2 regions of the Polaromonas sp. LjRoot131 genome follow, and region 1 is predicted to be linked to the other one. Evidence: riboswitches for the same ligand, from Rfam matches in the RefSeq annotation. Region 1 holds a riboswitch; the other holds the start of a gene.

The links. A riboswitch is a leader RNA that binds a small molecule or an ion and turns the genes downstream of it on or off. The one in region 1 is predicted to bind glycine.
Region 2: another riboswitch for glycine. It lies ahead of ACSQ27_RS12505 (D-amino acid dehydrogenase); the one in region 1 lies ahead of gcvT (glycine cleavage system aminomethyltransferase GcvT).

The regions. Positions count from the first base shown of each region.
Region 1 is NZ_CAXUPF020000001.1:387,475-396,732, forward strand. It holds gene ACSQ27_RS01850 (mannitol dehydrogenase family protein) at 1-550, shown strand, start outside; gene ACSQ27_RS01855 (transglutaminase-like domain-containing protein) at 824-1,594, shown strand; gene ACSQ27_RS01860 (sulfite exporter TauE/SafE family protein) at 1,610-2,365, opposite strand; gene gcvP (aminomethyl-transferring glycine dehydrogenase) at 2,402-5,296, opposite strand; gene gcvH (glycine cleavage system protein GcvH) at 5,360-5,725, opposite strand; gene gcvT (glycine cleavage system aminomethyltransferase GcvT) at 5,764-6,924, opposite strand; glycine riboswitch at 6,991-7,092, opposite strand; glycine riboswitch at 7,114-7,227, opposite strand; gene ACSQ27_RS01880 (hypothetical protein) at 7,582-8,139, opposite strand; gene ACSQ27_RS01885 (TRAP transporter large permease) at 8,216-9,258, opposite strand, start outside.
Region 2 is NZ_CAXUPF020000002.1:424,206-433,463, reverse strand. It holds gene ACSQ27_RS12535 (hypothetical protein) at 82-501, opposite strand; gene ACSQ27_RS12530 (hypothetical protein) at 545-1,045, opposite strand; gene ACSQ27_RS12525 (CaiB/BaiF CoA transferase family protein) at 1,205-2,437, shown strand; gene ACSQ27_RS12520 (alpha/beta fold hydrolase) at 2,494-3,228, shown strand; gene ACSQ27_RS12515 (hypothetical protein) at 3,225-3,722, shown strand; gene ACSQ27_RS12510 (GrpB family protein) at 3,737-4,270, shown strand; glycine riboswitch at 4,465-4,573, shown strand; gene ACSQ27_RS12505 (D-amino acid dehydrogenase) at 4,675-5,994, shown strand; gene ACSQ27_RS12500 (DUF1737 domain-containing protein) at 6,064-6,273, shown strand; gene ACSQ27_RS12495 (DinB family protein) at 6,270-6,797, shown strand; gene ACSQ27_RS12490 (OmpW/AlkL family protein) at 6,836-7,435, opposite strand; gene phnD (phosphate/phosphite/phosphonate ABC transporter substrate-binding protein) at 7,855-8,826, shown strand; gene ACSQ27_RS12480 (DUF6493 family protein) at 9,121-9,258, opposite strand, start outside.

The DNA.
Region 1 (9,258 bases):
TGTGCGGGAGCACTGCGTGTGGGTCAATTCACTGGTGGACCGCATCGTGTCGTCCCCGCTGGAACCCGCCGGCGCGGTAGCCGAGCCCTATGCGCTGTGGGCCATCGAACAGCAGCCGGGCATGGTGCTTCCTTGCAGCCATCCGGCCATGGTGGTGACGGATGCGCTGGCCCCCTTCGAGCAACGCAAGCTCTGGCTGCTGAACCTGGGCCACACGGTATTGGCGGAACACTGGCAGTTGCAGGGCGGTGCCGCGGACATGACTGTGGTGCAGGCCATGCACACCCCGGCGCTGCGCACCCTGCTGGAAGCCGTATGGGCCGACGAGGTGCTGCCGGTATTTGACGCCGAGGGCACAGGCCCCGAAGCCCGCGCCTACCTGGTGGAATTGCGCGACCGGCTGCTCAACCCGTTTCTGGAACACCGCCTGGCCGACATCGCCAAGGACCACGCGCAGAAAAAGCTGCGCCGCCTGGCACCCGTGGTGGAGCGCGCCGCGGCGCTGCAACTGCCCATCGCACAGACCCAGTTGCGTAATGCCTTGGCCTGAGATGTTCTTGCTTCCTCTTCTTCTTCCTCGGGGCGAGGGTTGGGGCTGAGCGCTGCGGCTCTGGATGCGCGCGCCCGCGCGCATCCGGACAGCGCGAAGAAGCCCAGGCTCTGACTGGGTTGCGGTCTGCAAGACAGGGCCAGCGGCTTTTGATACATGCTGCGGCGCAACATTCAACGCTCCCTCTCAGCGCCCGAATGTGGAACTGAAATTCGCCACAATCGCACCTCCCGGGGTTACGATGCGTGAACCATTCACTCCGTTGGTGGTTCCATGGTGGCACTAGCCGCACAACTCGATTCGCCCCGCCGGTTGCATAAGAAGGCCAGCGACCGGCCGCAGGATTGGCTAGGCTCAACGCCGCTGCTGGACCTGGACGACTCCAAGCTGCGCCTGAAGGCTCGCGCGCTTGTCCAGTTGTGCCGCACCGACCGGGACAAGGCACTGGCCATCTATCGTTTCGTCAAGCGCCTGCCCTATACCAAGCGAGTCAAGCTGCAATACCCGACGGCACGCGACGTACTCGAGGCGCGCGGGGGCGACGGCGACGACAAGGCGACCTTGCTGATCGCGCTGATGCGCTCTGCCGGCATCCCGGCGCGGTTGCGCTACATGGAGATGCGCGGCGAGATGCTGCGCGGCCTGATCCCGAGAGCCACGCCGGCGGCGCGCCCGCTGGCGGAAATCTGGCTGGGCCGTTGGGTGCGTACCGACACCTACATTTTTGATGCCGAATACGTGGCCGCCGCCCGTGAACGCCTGCAAGCGAACGGCTGGGAATGCGGCTGGGGCATCCACATCAATGCCCAGCTTTTGTGGGACGGGAAGAACGACGCCTTCCTCGGCGGTGTGCCTACCGACAAGGACCCCATGCTCACGCGCCTTTTATGCGTGGTGAGCGATCCGCTGGAACTGGTGTCCGAGTCCCTGCGGGCCAGCGGGCTGCGATACCGTCGATCGGTACGGGCCTTGCAATGGAATATGCTGGCGCCCACCATGATGCGGGCCATTCGCGAGCTACGGGCCGGCTCCCGTTTTTATTGAAACGCGCTGCGTGGCCTAGCCTATTCGCCGCAACAACTCCGGCACGGATGACACCAGCATCGCCAGACCCGAACAGGTCAGCAGGCTCAGCACCAGCCTGCGAAAAGCCAGGTCGCTGATGCCCATGTAAACCCGTCCACCGAACCAGGCGGGAATCAGCGCAGCAGGCGCCACGATGGCCAGCATGGGAAGCGTCTCGCGGGTGACCAGGCCGGCGGCGGCGTAGCTGGCCATGGTGACTGTCAGCACCGCCAGGTTGAAGTTCTGGATGACGGCACGCTGGGCACTCTTCTCGTAGCCCCGCAGCGTGCACCACAGCGTCGGAATGACACCGCTGAAGCCACCCAAGGCCCCCATAAAACCACCGGCCGCGCCTATCGTGCCGTCGGCGACGCGGCCGCCATGGTGGATGCGCGGAAGCTTGCCCGAAAAAAGCATGGCCGGGCACCATGCCGCCAGCAGCACGCCGAGAAACAGCTTGAACAGCTGAACGTCAAGTTGCGGCAACAACAAAAGACCCAGCGGAAGCCCGAGCAGGCCGCCGGCCAGGAAGGGCAGCAGTCGCTTCCAGTCGGTCACGCGGCTGACCGTGAAAGCCGCCATGACCTGGCCCACAAGCCCGCCGAACACCGCCATGACGGCCGCCAGCTTCGGGTCTATGGCCCAGGCCCAGAAAGACATGGCCACCAGGCTGAAGCCAAAACCCGACAGGCCCTGGACAAAGCCCGCCGCCGCCGCGCCCACAATGATCAGGACGAGCGTGGCGTCCATGCGGCGGGCAAAGTGGCGTGGAGCAAGAGAAGCGTTTTAAGCGTAGTCGCTCACCGGCACGCAGCTGCAGAACAGGTTGCGGTCGCCGTAAACGTTGTCGACCCGGCCCACGGGCGGCCAGTACTTCACCAGCTTGAGCGAAGCCAGCGGGAAGGCACCGGTCTCGCGCGAGTAAGGCCTGTCCCAGTCGGCGCCCAGCAGGCTGGCCGCGGTGTGCGGTGCGTGCTTGAGCGGGTTGTTGTCCTGCGGCCACTGGCCGGCTTCGATCTTGCGGATCTCGTCGCGGATGGCGATCATCGCGTCGATGAAGCGGTCCAGTTCTGCCAGGGTTTCGCTTTCGGTCGGTTCGACCATCAGCGTGCCGGGCACGGGGAAGCTCAGCGTGGGCGCGTGAAAGCCGTAGTCCATCAGGCGCTTGGCCACGTCCTCGGCGCTGACGCCGCTGGTTTCTTTCAGTGGGCGCAAATCGAGAATGCACTCGTGGGCCACATGGCCGTTTTCGCTGGCGTACAGCGTGGGGTAGTGGTCTTTGAGGCGCGAGCTGATGTAGTTGGCGCTCAGGATGGCGACCTCGGTGGCTTGCGTCAGGCCCTCGGGGCCCATCATGCGGCAGTACATCCAGCTGATGGGCAGCACCGCGGCATTGCCCAGCGGAGCGGCCGAGACGGCCCCCACACCGTTGACGGGGATGCCGGCCGTCGCATGGCCGGGCAGGTAAGGCACCAGGTCGGCCACCACGCAGACCGGGCCCACACCCGGGCCGCCGCCGCCGTGCGGAATGCAGAAGGTCTTGTGCAGGTTCAGGTGGCTCACATCGCCGCCGAACTCGCCCGGTGCGGCCACGCCGACCAGCGCGTTCATGTTGGCGCCATCCACGTAGACGCGGCCGCCGTGGCTGTGCACCATGGCGCAGAGTTCTTTCACCTGCGTTTCAAACACGCCGTGCGTGCTGGGGTAGGTGATCATCACGCAGGCCAGGTTGTCGCTGTGCTTTTCGCACTTGGCCTTGAGGTCGACCATGTCGACGTTACCCTGCGCGTCGCAGGCGGTCACGACCACGGTCATTCCGACCATCTGCGCGCTGGCCGGGTTGGTGCCGTGGGCCGAGGAGGGAATCAGGCAGATGTTGCGATGGCCCTGGCCCTTGGCTTCATGGAAGGCCTTGATGACCAGCAGGCCCGCGTATTCGCCCTGCGAGCCGGCGTTGGGCTGCAGGCTGATGCCGGCATAACCCGTGGCCTGGCACAGCCAGTCGCGCAACTGCTTGTCGAGTTCGGCATAGCCCTGCAACTGTTCGGCGGGTGCGAAGGGATGGATGTTGGCGAACTCGGGCCAGGTGATGGGAATCATCTCGCTGGTCGCGTTGAGCTTCATGGTGCAGCTGCCCAGCGGGATCATGCTGCGGTCCAGCGCCAGGTCCTTGTCGCTCAGCATGCGGATGTAGCGCAGCATGCCGGTTTCGGAGTGGTGGGTGTTGAACACCGGGTGTGTGAGGAAAGGCGTGGTGCGGCGCAGGTCGGCGGGAATCAGCGACTCCACGCCTTTTTCGAAGGCGCTGACCACGGGAATCGTCTGGCCGGGTTTGGCGAAGAAGGACCAGAGCAGCTCGATGTCCTTGCGGCTGGTGGTTTCGTCCAGCGACACGCCCAGGTGGTTGTTCAGGCGAAAGCGCAGGTTGGCACCGGCCTTGCGCGCGCGCTCGGCGATTGCATTGGTCGCCTCGCCGGTCTTCACCGTCACGGAATCAAAAGCGCCGGTGTTGGTGATTTCATAGCCGAGTTCCTGCAGGCCGCGCACGAAGACGGCGGTGTAGGCGGCCACACGTTCGGCGATGCGCTTGAGGCCTTGCGGGCCGTGGTAGACCGCGTACATGCTGGCAATGACGGCCGGCAGCACCTGCGCGGTGCAGATGTTGGAGGTGGCTTTTTCGCGGCGTATGTGCTGCTCGCGTGTCTGCAGCGCGAGGCGGTAGGTCGGGTTGCCGTGGCTGTCGACGCTGACGCCGACCAGGCGGCCCGGCAGCGAGCGCTTGAACTCGTCGCGGCAGGCCAGGTAAGCCGCGTGCGGCCCGCCGTTGCCCATGGGCATGCCGAAACGCTGGGTGTTGCCCAGCACGATGTCGGCGTCCCATTCGCCCGGCGGCGTCAGCAAGGTGAGCGCCAGCAGGTCGGCCGCGACGCACAAGGCCGCGCCGTCGACATGGGCCTGGCCCGCGAGCGGACGCAGGTCGTGGATGCTGCCGGTGGTGGCCGGGTACTGGGCCAGCACGCCGAAGTAGTCGCCCTCGGCCATGAGCAGGGGCAGGGTGGCCGAGGCCGTGCTGACCTTGACTTCAATGCCCAGCGGTTTGGCGCGGGTCTGGATCACTTCGATGGTTTGCGGATGGCAGTCACCGGCCACGATGAAGACATTGCTCTTGCTTTTGACGCTGCGCTTGGCCAGGGTCATGGCTTCGGCGGCGGCGGTGGCCTCGTCGAGCATGGAGGCGTTGGCGATCGGCATGCCGGTCAGGTCGCAGACCATGGTCTGGAAGTTGATCAGCGCCTCCATGCGGCCCTGTGAAATCTCGGCCTGGTAGGGCGTGTAGGCCGTGTACCAGGCGGGGTTCTCGAGGATGTTGCGCAGGATCACGCCCGGCGTGCAGGTACCGTAATAGCCCTGGCCGATGAAGTTCTTGAACACCTGGTTCTTGGCCGCGATGGCCTTGAGCTGCTTGAGCGCGGCGGCTTCCGTGACCGGGGCCGGGATGGCCATGGGCGTGCTGCGCGCGATGGAGCGCGGAACGATCCCCTCGACCAGCTCGCGGCGCGAGGCCGAGCCCACGATGCTGAGCATGTGGACTTCGTCGGTCTCGTCAATGCCGATGTGGCGCGCGATGAATTCGGAGGGGTTTTCAAGGTCGCCCAGGGGCTTGGCGGTTTGCATCAACATGTCGGGTCCCGTGTCAGGCTTGGCAGCCAGGAGTCAGAAAACAGAGAAAAGGATAGTAAAAAATCAGGCCGAGAAAGCCGTGTAGCGGGTCTCGTCCATCAGCGCGTCAAGCTGCGATGGGTCGGACAGCTTGATCTTGAAGAACCAGCCGGCGCCCATGGGGTCGCTGTTGGCCAGCGACGGGTCGTCCTTCAGGGCTTCATTGATGGCCGTCACTTCGCCGCTCACGGGCATGTAGACGTCGGCGGCGGCTTTCACCGACTCGACGACGCCGGCGGTTTCCTTCTGCGCGAAGGTCGTGCCCACGGCGGGGAGGTCCACAAACACCACGTCGCCCAGCGCATCCTGTGCATGCACGGTGATGCCGACGGTGGCGATGTCGCCTTCAATCTTGAGCCATTCGTGGTCTTCGGTGTATTTGACGGTCATGAGAATCTCCAGGGGTTAAGGGGTGGGGACGGCAGGGGTCAGCCGCGGAAGTAGCGGTTGGGGACAAAAGGCATGGCCGCGACTTCCATGGGCACGGGTTTGCCGCGCACGATGGCGTTCACGCGGGTGCCCAGGGCGGCGAATTCGGGTTTCACATAGCCCATGGCGACCGGCTGGTTGATCGTGGGGCCCAGCAGGCCGCTGGTGACTTCACCGATTGAAGCGCCGTCGGTGCTTTGCAGTTCGGTGTGGTCACGCACGGGCACGCGCTCCAGCGCCACCAGGCCCACGCGCTTGCGGGCCAGCGTGGCGGGGTCGGCCAGTTGCGCCAGGATTTTGTCCGCGCCCGGGAAGCCGCCGGCGCGCGCGCCGCCCGTGCGCCGCACTTTTTGCATGGCCCAGTTGAGGCTGGCTTCGACCGGGGTGGTCGTTGTGTCGATGTCGTTGCCGTAGAGGCACAGGCCCGCTTCCAGGCGCAGCGAGTTGCGCGCGCCCAGGCCTATGGGCTTGACCTCGGGCTGGGCCAGCAGCGCGCGCGCCAGCGTCTCGGCTTGCGAGGCGTGCACCGAAATTTCAAAGCCGTCTTCGCCGGTGTAGCCGCTGCGCGTGAGGAAGCAGTCGCAGCCCGCGACGCTGAAGCGCCCGCCGGTCATGAACACCAGCTTTTCAACACCTGGGGCCAGGCGCTGCAACGCGTTGACGGCCTGTGGGCCCTGCAGTGCCAGCAGCGCCATCTCGGGCATGGGGATGACCTGGCAGCGCGAGCCGATTTTGGCCTGGATGTGCGCGATGTCGCCTACCTTGCAGGCACCGTTGACAATGACGAAGATGTCGCCGCCATTCGCGTAGTCGCGGTTGAAGAACATCAGGTCGTCGATGATGCCGCCTTCGTCGTTGAGCAGCAGGCCGTAGCGCTGCTTGCCGGCGGGCAGGTCGATCACGTCGACCGGGATCAGTGATTCGAGCGCCGCCGCGGCGTCGGCACCCACCAGGCGCAGCTGGCCCATGTGCGACACGTCAAAGAGGCCGGCGGCCTGGCGCGTATGAAGGTGTTCGGCCATCAGCCCTGCGGGGTATTGCACCGGCATGGAATAGCCCGCGAAGGGCACCATGCGCGCGCCAAGCTCCACATGCAGGTCGTGCAGCGGCGTTTTCAGCAGGGTTTCAGGTACGGCGGAAGAGGTGGACGAATCGGACAAGACATTCTCCGGGGGGGGCAAACAGGTTCATGGCCCTGAGAACCTGAACAGGTTCTCATCCCATGGGCTGCCCCTGCTGTCCACTTTACCTGAGAGATTCACCCGGCGATGCGGATTTGCTCCTTCGGTGGGTCGTCTTGAAAACGGCCTCTCTCCAGTAGGGAACGCCTTGCCGCGTGGTGCGCCGCAGGGCGGTTGCCAGTCCTTTTGCCTGAGCGTTCAGTGCACCAAAAAGGGTTGCCCCGGGGTGTACGTGCGCCTTCGGCGGTTTTCGCTGGGAAAACTCTCTCCTGACCCCGCCGAGTGTAACTTAGGCCGCCCCCAAGACCCTCCCGGCGATGCTGGCCAAGTCTTGCGTCCTGTTCTTCTGGGAGAGGCGGGGTGAGGGCCGCAGCCTTCAACACGCGCAGCGAAATATCAGGCGCCGACAGCCCCCATCCCTGCCTTCCCCCAGCGGGGGAAGGAGCAAAACCAAAAGACACGACTGCAGCGCACCGTTTCTTTCTTACTCCCTCTCCCTCTGGGAGAGGGCAGGGGTGAGGGCCGCGGCTCATGCATGAAAACTTGGGGTATTTGCGCCGCCGGCCCTCACCCCAACCCTCTCCCCAGGGGGAGAGGGGGTAAAACCTCAGGGGTTTGGTCGCGGCTCTCAGGTCGCTACGCCACGATGTCTATGTGCTGCGGCAGCAGCATGGCGATGCGCTCGCTGATGGAGTCGGCACGCTCGTGGCCCGCGATTTTTTCGATTTCTTCGATCATTTCGCGCGAGGCGGCCAGCATGCTGTCGCGGTCCTTGGCGTTGCGCAGCGCTTCGCGAAAGCGCTCGGCCATCACCGGGTCGCGCCGGGCGAACATGCGCTCGCAGATGTCGAACAGGAACATGCGGGTGGTGGCGAGCGAGCGCTTGCCCTCAAACTGGTCGGCCGACACCTGGATGGCCTGCGTGGTTTCGGGGCTCGGGAAGTTCTGCAGCTGGGCGGGTGTGGGTTTGGGAGCGGGCGCCGGTGCGGACGTTTTGCCCGGGTGCGCTTCCAGAAAGCCATCGCGCAGCAGGCGCAGGGCGATAGCCTCGCCGTCGCCGTCAAACAACGGGCGGAAGTCCTGGGCGGACTTGCTGCCGTCGGCCATCAACAGCAGGGTGCGCTCGCGCTGGCCTAGCGTTCTCACGCCGGGCTTGAGCTCGGCGCGGGCACGGTCGGTTTTGTGGAGCTGCATGGGATTTCATCCTGAAATGAAAACCCGAGCATGCCGGCCCGGCGTGACAGCTTCGTGAATCCCCTTCGGGACCGGGCTATTTGGCGTAAACCAGGTCGCGCAGGCCCAGCGAGAGTTGCGGGACGTAAGTGATCACCATCAGGCAAGCCAATATGACCGCTACAAAGGGCAGCAGGTGCGTCACGATGCGGTCCAGCGAAATTCTGGCGACGGTGCAGGCCGCGAACAGGTTTACGCCGAAAGGCGGCGTGATCATGCCGAGTGCGAGGTTGACCACCATCACCAGCCCGAAGTGCACCGGGTCTATGCCGAAATGCACCGCCACCGGCGCCAGGATGGGCGCCAGCACGATGATGGCGGCGCTGGTCTCGATGAACATGCCGATGATGAACAGCGCGGCGTTGACGCCCAACAGGAAGAGGGCGGGCGACTTCAGCACCTCCTGCAGCCAGTGGCCTATGGCGTCCGGCACGCCGGCGCGGGTGATCAGGAAGGCGAACAGCCCGGCGTTGGCGATGATGAACATGATCACGGCGCTGGAAATCACCGACTTGCGCAGGATGACGTAGAGGTCCGCCAGCTTGATCTCGCGGTAGATCACGATGCCGACGACCAGCGCGTAAAACACCGCCACCGCCGAGGCCTCGGTCGGCGTGAAGATGCCGCCGTAAATGCCGCCCAGAATGATGACCGGCATCAGCAGCGCCCAGCCGGCCTGCCAGGTGGCCTTGCCGAAGCTCAAGCGGCCGTCGCCGTCCTGTTTGCCCCAGCCCTTCCAGCGGCAGTACAGGTGCACAAACAGCATCAGTGCAAAGCCGATCAGCAGGCCCGGGCCGAAGCCGGCGATGAACAGTTCACCGATGGAGACCTCGGCGCTCACGCCGTAGAGGATCATGGGGATGGACGGCGGGATGATCACGCCCAGCTCCGCGCTGGTGGCCTGCAGGGCCGCGGCATAGGCCGTGGGGTAGCCGTGCTTGATGAGCGCCGGGATCAGGATGGCGCCTATGGCGAAGGTGGTGGCCACGGACGAGCCGGAGACGGCCGCGAAAATCATGCAGGTCAGCACGCAGGTCATGGGCAGGCCGCCCTGGACGCCTCCCACGATGCTTTTGGCGA
Region 2 (9,258 bases), on a different contig from region 1:
AATAGCCCATCGCTGAAACGTCGGAGGTGTGCGCATCTTCTAAGACTACTGTTTGACTTAAGCGGAACGAAAAATTAGGAGTCACGGCAACGGAGAAAAATATTCGCGAAACTCCCATCTGCCCACGTGCGTGTAGATCCGGCCACTTTCGCAAAACCATTGCTGATGCTGCTCGACTCCCAACGTATAGCTTCGCAAAGTGACCCGGTTCGTTCCGCGCTCCATGACGTCGAACTTCTCGAAGGAGATATCCGCGCGAGTCTGCTCCCCTTCAAGGTACCAACCGCCATAGCCAGGCCCAAAGACCAGGACCAAGCTCCCGAAGAACTTGTTCTCGAAGAGTGCCCTGGCCTTCTCGGTGACCTCGGGATGCTTTCGCAAGTCTTCAAGTGTCAATGCTTCGTCGGACTTCCACCGTCCAACAAAACATTCTGGAATGCCAGCCGAGAAAGCACGGATGGGTATCAAAATCAGAGCGGTGATGACAAAGAAATTCTTCACGACGCCTCTTGTCCCCGCTTCGTCGGCTAAAACCCGTCGGCCGTCAGAATTCACCGCCGGCCATGGCGATGACAAACGCCACGACAAAAACGATTGCAAATAAGGCAATCAGGCCCCCGACCGCCGCCAGCAAAGGCTTGGACCAGCCACGCCGCGGATAAGCCTTTCCGAATTTCCCCAGGACAAATGCCTGCTGCGACTTGCCCATGGCGTAGTACCAGGTGATCAGCAGCGCAAAGGCGCACGCCCGTCCAATGGCGTCCATGCCTTTGGATTCCGGCAATAACAATGGAACGATGATAAGAAGCAGGACAAAGATAAGGCTTCCAATCACCCAGTTCTTCGAGCTTGCGGCTTTTTCCGGCTGCCCGAGGGCCTCCCAGTTGCGCATGTGAAGGTAAGCCCCAAAGATAGGGGTAAAGAGCAGGCTCCAGCTGGCGGCGGCATTGGGGTTCCAGAGTGCAGGCGCATGCTCGCCGGTCACCAGCTCGTCGATATCGGCGACTTGCGCCTGGGGTGGGGCATAAGGGTTTTGTTCAGGCATAAGGATGATTGTGGTGAAGGTTTTGCCTCGGCGCTTTCGCCGGATCACAAACATCTTGCGGGCGTTTGTGAAGCCGAGCCTGGGATATTAGGCTATGGTCCCGGGCATCGCCTCCTTCAATCAGAGGAAGTTACCCAGCGCTGGAGGCAAAATGTCCCCATGAACTCCTTAGACGGCATCCGCATCCTCGACCTCTCCCGCGTGCTCGCGGGTCCCTGGTGCACCCAGACTTTGGCCGACCTGGGCGCCGACGTGATCAAGATTGAACGCCCGGGCACGGGCGATGACACCCGGACCTGGGGCCCGCCGTTTTTGAAAGACGCGCAGGGCACCGACACCGAGGCGGCTTATTACCTGGGCACCAATCGCAACAAGCGCTCGGTGACCTGCGACATTGCGCAGCCCGCCGGCCAGGCGCTGGTGCGGGAGCTGGCGGCGCACTGCGACGTGTTTGTCGAGAACTTTAAGGTCGGCGACATGGCGCGTTATGGGCTGGACTATGCCTCGCTCAAGGCCATCAACCCGCGCCTGGTGTACTGCTCTGTCACGGGCTTCGGGCAGACCGGGCCTTATGCGGACCGCGCGGGTTATGACTACGCGATCCAGGGCATGGGCGGGCTGATGAGTGTGACGGGCGAGCGCGACGACCTGGGCGGCGGGCCGCAAAAAGTGGGTGTGGCGGTGGCGGATTTGATGACGGGCATGTATGCGACGGTGGCGATTTTGGCTGCGCTGCGTCATGCCGAAAAAACCGGCGAGGGCCAGCAGGTGGACATGGCGCTGCTGGACACGCAGGTGGCCATGCTGGCCAACCTGGGCGCCAACTATTTGGTGAGCGGCAAGGCGCCGGGACGTGCCGGCAATGCGCACCAGAACATCGTGCCCTACCAGGTGTTTGAGGTTGCGCCGGCGGCCGATGGCAGCAAAGACCATTTGATTTTGGCGGTGGGCAACGACTCGCAGTATGCGAAGTTCTGCGCGGTGGCCAAAATTCCGGAGTTGGCGACCAACCCGCTGTTTGCCACCAACCGCAACCGCGTGCAGAACCGCGGCCAGCTGGTGCCGATGCTGGAAGCGGTGATGAAAACGCGCGGCAAGGCCGACTGGCTGGCGGCGCTGGAGGCGGCGAAAGTGCCTTGCGGCGCGATCAACAGCCTGGCGGAGGTGTTTGCCGACCCGCAGATTGAGGCACGCGGCATGGTGACCGAGTGGCGGCACCCGGTGAAGGACGACTTGAAGCTGGTCTCCAGCCCGATGCGCTTGAGCGCGACGCCGGTGCGCACCGATTTGCCGCCGCCGCTGCTGGGCCAGCACACGGATGAGGTGCTGCGCGAACTGATGAACTATTCCGACGCGAAGCTGTCGGAGTTAAAGGGCGGCAAAACGATTTGACGCGGCTGGCCCGCACAAAGACCTGATGCAAATACCTGATTCAAAGAGGTGACGCGATGAAACACAATTTTGTTCTGGTGCATGGCGCCTGGCATGGCGGCTGGTGCTGGCGGCGTGTGGCGCAGGTGCTGCAGCTGGACCACCACAAGGCTTTTGCCGTCACACTGACGGGCCTGGGCGAGCGTGCCCACCTGCTCTCGCCGGCCATCAACCTCGATACCCACATCAACGACGTGATCAACCTGATCGAGGCGGAAGAGCTGCACGAGGTGACGCTGGCCGTGCATTCCTACGCGGGCATGATAGGCACGGCCGTGGCCGACCGCATGGGCGAGCGCCTGAAGCACCTGGTGTATGTGGATGCCGTGGTGCCGCAGCCGGGCGAAAGCTGGAGCAGCACGCACGACGCGGCCACGCAACAAAAGCGTATGGCGGGTGCGCAGGCCACGGCCAATTTCAGCTTTGCGCCGCCCGACCCTGAGGTCTACGGCCTGCAGGGCGCCGACCACGACTGGGTGCAGCGCCGGCAGACGCCGCACCCGGGCAACACCTACCAGGCACCGCTGGATTTTGACGTGAAGCGTGTGGCGGCCGTGCCGCGCACTTTTGTGAACTGCACAGCACCGGCGCTGGCGACCATCACCCCCAGCCGGCTGCGCGCGCGCGACCCTGCCTTCTGGGGCGGCGCCTGGCTGCCGAATTCGCGGGTGGTGGACCTGGCCACCGGCCACGACCCCATGGTGACCGAGCCGGCGGCGCTGGCGCATATCCTGCTGGAGTGCGCTGAATGAAGGCGGTGGGCCGACGCGGCTTTACGGCCGCGCTGGCGGGCAGCCTGGCGCTGCCCGCACTGGCATGGCAGGCGCGGATACCGGTCAAAGTCGCCACCCTGCCTGTGCCGGCTTCACTGCCTCAAGCAGCCCGGTTGGCCGAGAAACAAGGCGGGCCGCTGGTGCTGCTGGTCAGCCTGCCCGGTTGCCCTTATTGCGAACTGGTGCGGCGCAACTACCTTCTGCCCGCGCGCAATGAATCCGGCCTCGAGGCCTGGCAGCTCAATATCAACGACAACAGCACGCCGCTGACCGGCTTCGACGGCAAGACCACCACGGCGGCGGCATGGACCAAAACCTGGAAGGTGAGCTTCACGCCGACGGTGCTGTTCCTGGGCCCCGAGGGCCAGAAGCTGGCCGAGCCCCTGGTGGGCGTGGCAGTCCCGGATTTTTACGGCGCCTACCTCGAGGAGCGGCTGGAGATGGCGCGCACGGCGCTTTTCGCGCTGCGTTAGGAGCTGCTGACGCCATGACGGAACAGGAGTCGCTGCAGGCCGCCATTCACGAGGAAGTGGCGCTGCGGGCTTACGACCCGCGCTGGCCCGGCCTGTTCGAGGCCGAGCGTGAACGGCTGCTGGCGCTGTTTCCCGATGATTTCATCGCCGTCGAACACATCGGCAGCACGGCCGTGCCGGGGCTGGCGGCCAAGCCGGTGATCGACATCCTGGCCGGTGTGGCCTCGATGGCGGCGGCCAGGGCGCTGGTGGCGCCGCTGTGCGCGCAGGGCTATACGGCATCGGCCGAATTTAACGCCTCGCTGGTGGACCGCCAATGGTTGATGCGCTGGGCCGGCGGGCATCGCACGCACCACCTGCACCTGGTGGTGCATGGCGGCGAGGTGTGGGTACAGCGCCTGCGTTTTTGTGATGCGCTGCGCGCGGATGCTGCGTTGGCGGCACGTTATGCGGCGCTCAAGGCGGACCTGGCGGCCCGGTACCCGAACGACCGTGAGGCCTATACCGAGGGCAAGGCCGCGTTTGTGCGCGCTGTGTGTGAAGGCTGAACGCCCATACTGCAGCCTACTATTAAGCCGCTGAATCAGCCCGCTGGACCTGTACTGGACGCCGGATTCGCGTTTCGCAAATGAAGCTTCGATGGTAAATTCAAACCGTTCAAGCAGGAGAGCGCTGCCCCCAAGGGGCGGCCACCGAAGGCGCAAACTTCCATAATCGCTCAGGTCCCGTACTGCCCGGAAACACACAGCCGTCTGGAGAGACGCCGCATGCAAGGTGCGGTGCACCGAAGGAGCAAAGCCGATGCGCGAGCAGCGGCTGAATCTCTCAGGTACCAAGGACAGTGGAAGCGGCCGCAAGCCTGCGATGGCTTGGCGGTTGCCATGATTCTTCTTTGATTCAAGCACCCCCAGGCATTGCGCTTGCGCAACGTCAGTTCTGCTTGAAAAAAGGAATCGCCATGAAAGTCATGGTTTTGGGTGCAGGTGTCACGGGGGTCACGACGGCCTGGTATCTGGCGCAGCGCGGGCACGAGGTCACGGTGATCGAGCGGCGCGGCGCGGCCGCGATGGAAACCAGTTTTGCCAACGGCGGGCAGATTTCCGTCAGCCACGCGGAGCCTTGGGCCAACCCGGGCGCACCACTCAAGGTGCTGCAGTGGCTGGCGCACGAAGACGCGCCGCTGCTGTTCCGGCTGCGCGCCGATGTGAACCAGTGGCTGTGGGGCCTGGAGTTTTTACGCAACTGCACGCCGGCGCGCACCGCGCAAAACATCCGGCAGATCGTGAACCTGGGCATGTACAGCCGCGGTGCGTTGCAAAAACTGCGTGCAGAGCTGGGCCTGCAGTACGACGCGCAGACCCGGGGCATCCTGCACTTCTATACCAGCCAGGCCGAGTACGACGCGGCGCAGGAGCCGGCGCGCATCATGCGCGAGCACGGCTGTGAGCTTGACATGAAAACCGCCGAGGAATGCGTGGCGATTGAACCCGCGCTGGCCCAGTGCCGCGCCAGCATCGCCGGTGGCAGCATGACGCCCAGCGACGAGTCGGGCGACGCCCAGGCCTTCACCGCCGCGCTGGCCGCGCGCTGCGAACAGGCGGGCGTGAAGTTTCTCTACAACACCACCATCCTGGACGTGCAGGCCGCCGGCGGCCGGCTGGACGGCGTGCAGGTGGCCAGGGGCAGCGGCGAAGCGGGCGGGCGCGTGGAGACGCTGAAGGCCGACGCCTATGTGATGTGCCTGGGCGCTTTCAGCGCGCCCTGGGCCAAGCGCCTGGGCCAAAGCCTGCGCATCTACCCGGCCAAGGGTTATTCGGTGACGCTGCCGGTGATCAACGAGGCGGCGTCTTACCAGGTGAGCCTGACCGACGACGAGTACAAGCTGGTGTTCTCGCGCTTCGGCAAGCGCCTGCGCATCGCCGGCACGGCGGAGCTCAACGGCTACAACACGGACTTGAACCTGGTGCGCTGCCAGGCCATCGTGCGCCGCGTGCAGCAGCTGTTCCCGGAGATGACGGACGGCGAAGGCGCGCAGTTCTGGACCGGCCTGCGGCCGGCAACGCCGAGCAACGTGCCTTACATCGGCAAAAGTAAAACCTCCAACCTGTTCCTCAACACGGGCCACGGCACGCTGGGCTGGACGCATGCCTGCGGCTCGGGTGCGGCGATTGCCGACATCGTGAGCGGGCGTGTGCCGGAAGTGGATTTTGCGTTCACCGGTATGCCGGCGCCAGGCCGCGCCATGGCCTTGCCGGGCATGGCCAAGGCCTGAGGGCGGCGCTCATGCAGCGTTTGAACGGACACGGTAATATCGCCCTCCGTTCATTCGCCGCTTGCCGCCATGACATCACCCGCCACCACGCCGCCCGACGGCCTTCCCGCCTATCGCCTCCTCACGGGTCCCGATGACGCGAGTTTCTGCCACCGGGTCAGCGAAGCGCTGGCGCTGGGCTATGCACTCTACGGCTCGCCGGCGGCGACCTTCAATGGCGAGCGGGTGATCGTGGCGCAAGCGCTGCTCTGGCCTTCGGTGCGGAGCGACAAGCCATGAGCGCCCCCTTGAATACCGCCACCCTGCAGGCCATGGCAGATTTCCCGAACCAGCTCGAGCAGTTCTACGCGGCCATTCCCGAAAGCCACAGCCACTGGACGCCGCCGTCATGGGACGGCATCCCGAGCGAGACTTTTTCGGCGCTGGGCCAGGTCTGCCACGTCAGGGACATCGAGATCGACGGCTATCACGTGCGGCTTCAACGCACGCTCACCGAGACAAATCCGGTGCTCGTGTCGCTGGATGGCTACGAGCTCGAGAAGGAGCGCAACTACGCAACAGCCGATGCGCGGGAAGCCCTGGCGGCGTTTCGTGCGGCGCGCCTGAAAACCATGGCGATGTTGTCGGCCGTTACGCCGCAGCAGCTGGACCGCAGGGCGGAATTCGAAGGCTACGGCGCCCTGAGCTTGCGCAGCCTGGTGCATTACCTGTGCAGCCACGACCAGCAGCACCTGGCCGGCCTGCAGTGGCTGCTCGGCAAGATTGACGCGTCCCGCGCGGCAGCCGCTGGGCCCAATTTGTAACGGCGCTTGTCAGGAAAGGCGCCCGACCCCTCGCCTGCTCAGAAGCGCCAGCCAAGCCCCACGCCAAACAGGGTCGGGTCGGCCTTGAACGTGCCGATGTTGACGCCGCCCGCGGACACGTCGGTGCGGATGTAGACCTTCTTGAGGTCGAAGTTCAGGGACAGCTGCTTGCTCAGGGGAATGTCCACGCCGACCTGCAGCGCCGGGCCCCAGCTGCTGCGTTTGATGTCAACGCCGGCCGGCAGGCTGACCGCGCTGAAGCGGGTGTAGTTGATGCCCGCGCCGACATAGGGCTTGAAGGCGCCCGAACCCACCGGGTCGAAGTGGTATTGCGCCGTCAGCGTGGGCGGCAGGTGCTTGAAGCTGCCGATGGCGGTGCCGCGGGACGACAGCGTGTGCTTTTGCGGAACCGTCAGCACCAGTTCGACCGCGACCTTCGGGGTGAAGAAGTAGCTGATGTCGAGCTCGGGCATCCACTTGTTGTTGATGGCCAGCCCGAGGCCGGTGCTGTCGCCGTTGACGCTGTCCAGGCGGACGGCACGGGCACGGACCAGCCAGGGGCTTTCAACGGTTTGGGCAAAAGCGGCGCCCGACAAAAGGCCGCTGAGGGCAGCGGCAACGATGATTTGTTTTTTCATGGATAGGCAGCAGAAGAAGCGGGAACATTCCCGCCATTGATTGGAGCCGAGGGGCCTTTTGGGCGGCTTGATCTGGCGCAAATGCGGTTCACCCGCACATGCCATCAGCGCAAGCCTTGCGATAGGTCAAGCAGCCTGATTTGCAATGACGGCCCGGCAAGATTGACGCGTCCCGCGCCGCGAGCGCCGGGCGGAATTTGTAACACCGGCCATATCAGGAAAGTGGCTTTGCGCGCTACCTTGGTGCGCCATTTTTCGGCAAAAAAACCACGAATCGCCCGGGGTATTCCCGCTTTATGTCCCTTTAGAGCCAGCTGACCTGTAAGTAAAAGTTAACTTGGGCGCACACTGCTTGAACGGCTTCGCGGCCGTGCTTTCCGCAGTTGCGGTTCAAGCAATAACTTTTTGGGATGTACGACATGACGGTTTATTGGCGTAATGCGGCGGTGCTGGCAGGCACGGCCCTGGCTCTGGGTTCCACCGTGGCGCAAACCGAGAACCCGCGTCCGCCTTCCAAGGCCAAAGCCTCTGCCGCTGCGGCGGCGGCGGCGGTCGAAAAATATTCAGGCCCGCGCGAAAAAATGGTGGTGGCCATGCCCAAGACCTACGGCAAGACCGAGACCATGGCCTTGTGGGGCGACTACTTCAGCCACCTGTCGCGCTGCGCCAATGTGGAACTGCAGAACGCCCAAGGCGACTCGCTGGAGCGCACCAGCAACGTGGACATCCTGGGCGAAAAAGAACTGGTCGAAGCCCTTTCGACCGGCAAAGCCCAGATCGGGCAAGTGAACCCCGGCCTGGCCGCGCAGATGGTGACCGCCGGGCAGGCCGCTCCATTCGGCGTGCCGGGCAACAAGGCCACCGGCCAGCGCAACTCCTACAAGCTGATCCTGATCACGCGTATCGACAGCCCCTACAAGGAGCCCAAGGACCTGATCGGCAAAAAGATCGCGCACACCACGCCGACCTCCAATTCGGGCAACCTGGCGCCCCGCGTGCTGTTCCCTGCCCTGGGCCTGACACCGGACAAGGACTACGAGGTGGTTTTTTCGAACGGGCATGAGCGCTCGGTGACGGGCGTGATGCACGGCTTCTTCCCCGCCGCGGCCGTGGCCAGCGACCTGTACCAGCGCATGGTCGTCAAGGGCGACGTCAAGGGCTCGAGCATACGCACGATCTGGGAAAGCCCGCCCTTCATGACGGAAACCTGGACCATGAACAAAGAGGTGTCGCCCGAGCTGCAGGCCAGGGTCAAGAAGTGCTCGTTCAACTACAGCTTCTCGCCCACACTGAAGAAGCAGCTGCCCGGCAACGACACCTTCCTGCCGATCAATTTCGACCGCGACTTCGCAACGGTGATGCAGGTCTACCGCGCCACGCAAAAGAAGTAGAGCCCCCACGCTGCCCCACTGCGTGTGGGTCGCTGCCCCCGAGGGGGCCGCCCGCCTGCGGTCTGGCAAAGCCAGTCCCGCGGCTCATGCTGGGTTGAAGATTCAGGGCGTATGCAGTGGGAATATTTCACCAGCGGGGGCCGAGGGTCCGGCTTCGCCGGCCCCAGGCGCCGCCCCCTGAGGGGGGAACGGGCTACACGTAGTGAGTCCCGGACAGGGGTGGATCTAGTTCACCGTCCCCTTGAGGGGAGAACAAGCTACACGCAGTGAGCTTGGACAGGGGGATCTATCTGTTTAGCTCAGGATTTCTTTTACGGCGAGTTTGCTTTTGCCGCTCAGGCGCATGGCCTGCAGTGCCGTACGCGTGGTGGCCGGCAAAGCCAGGCCTTGCGCCAGCTTAAGTTCCAGTAGCAGCTCCAGCAGGGGCGACAG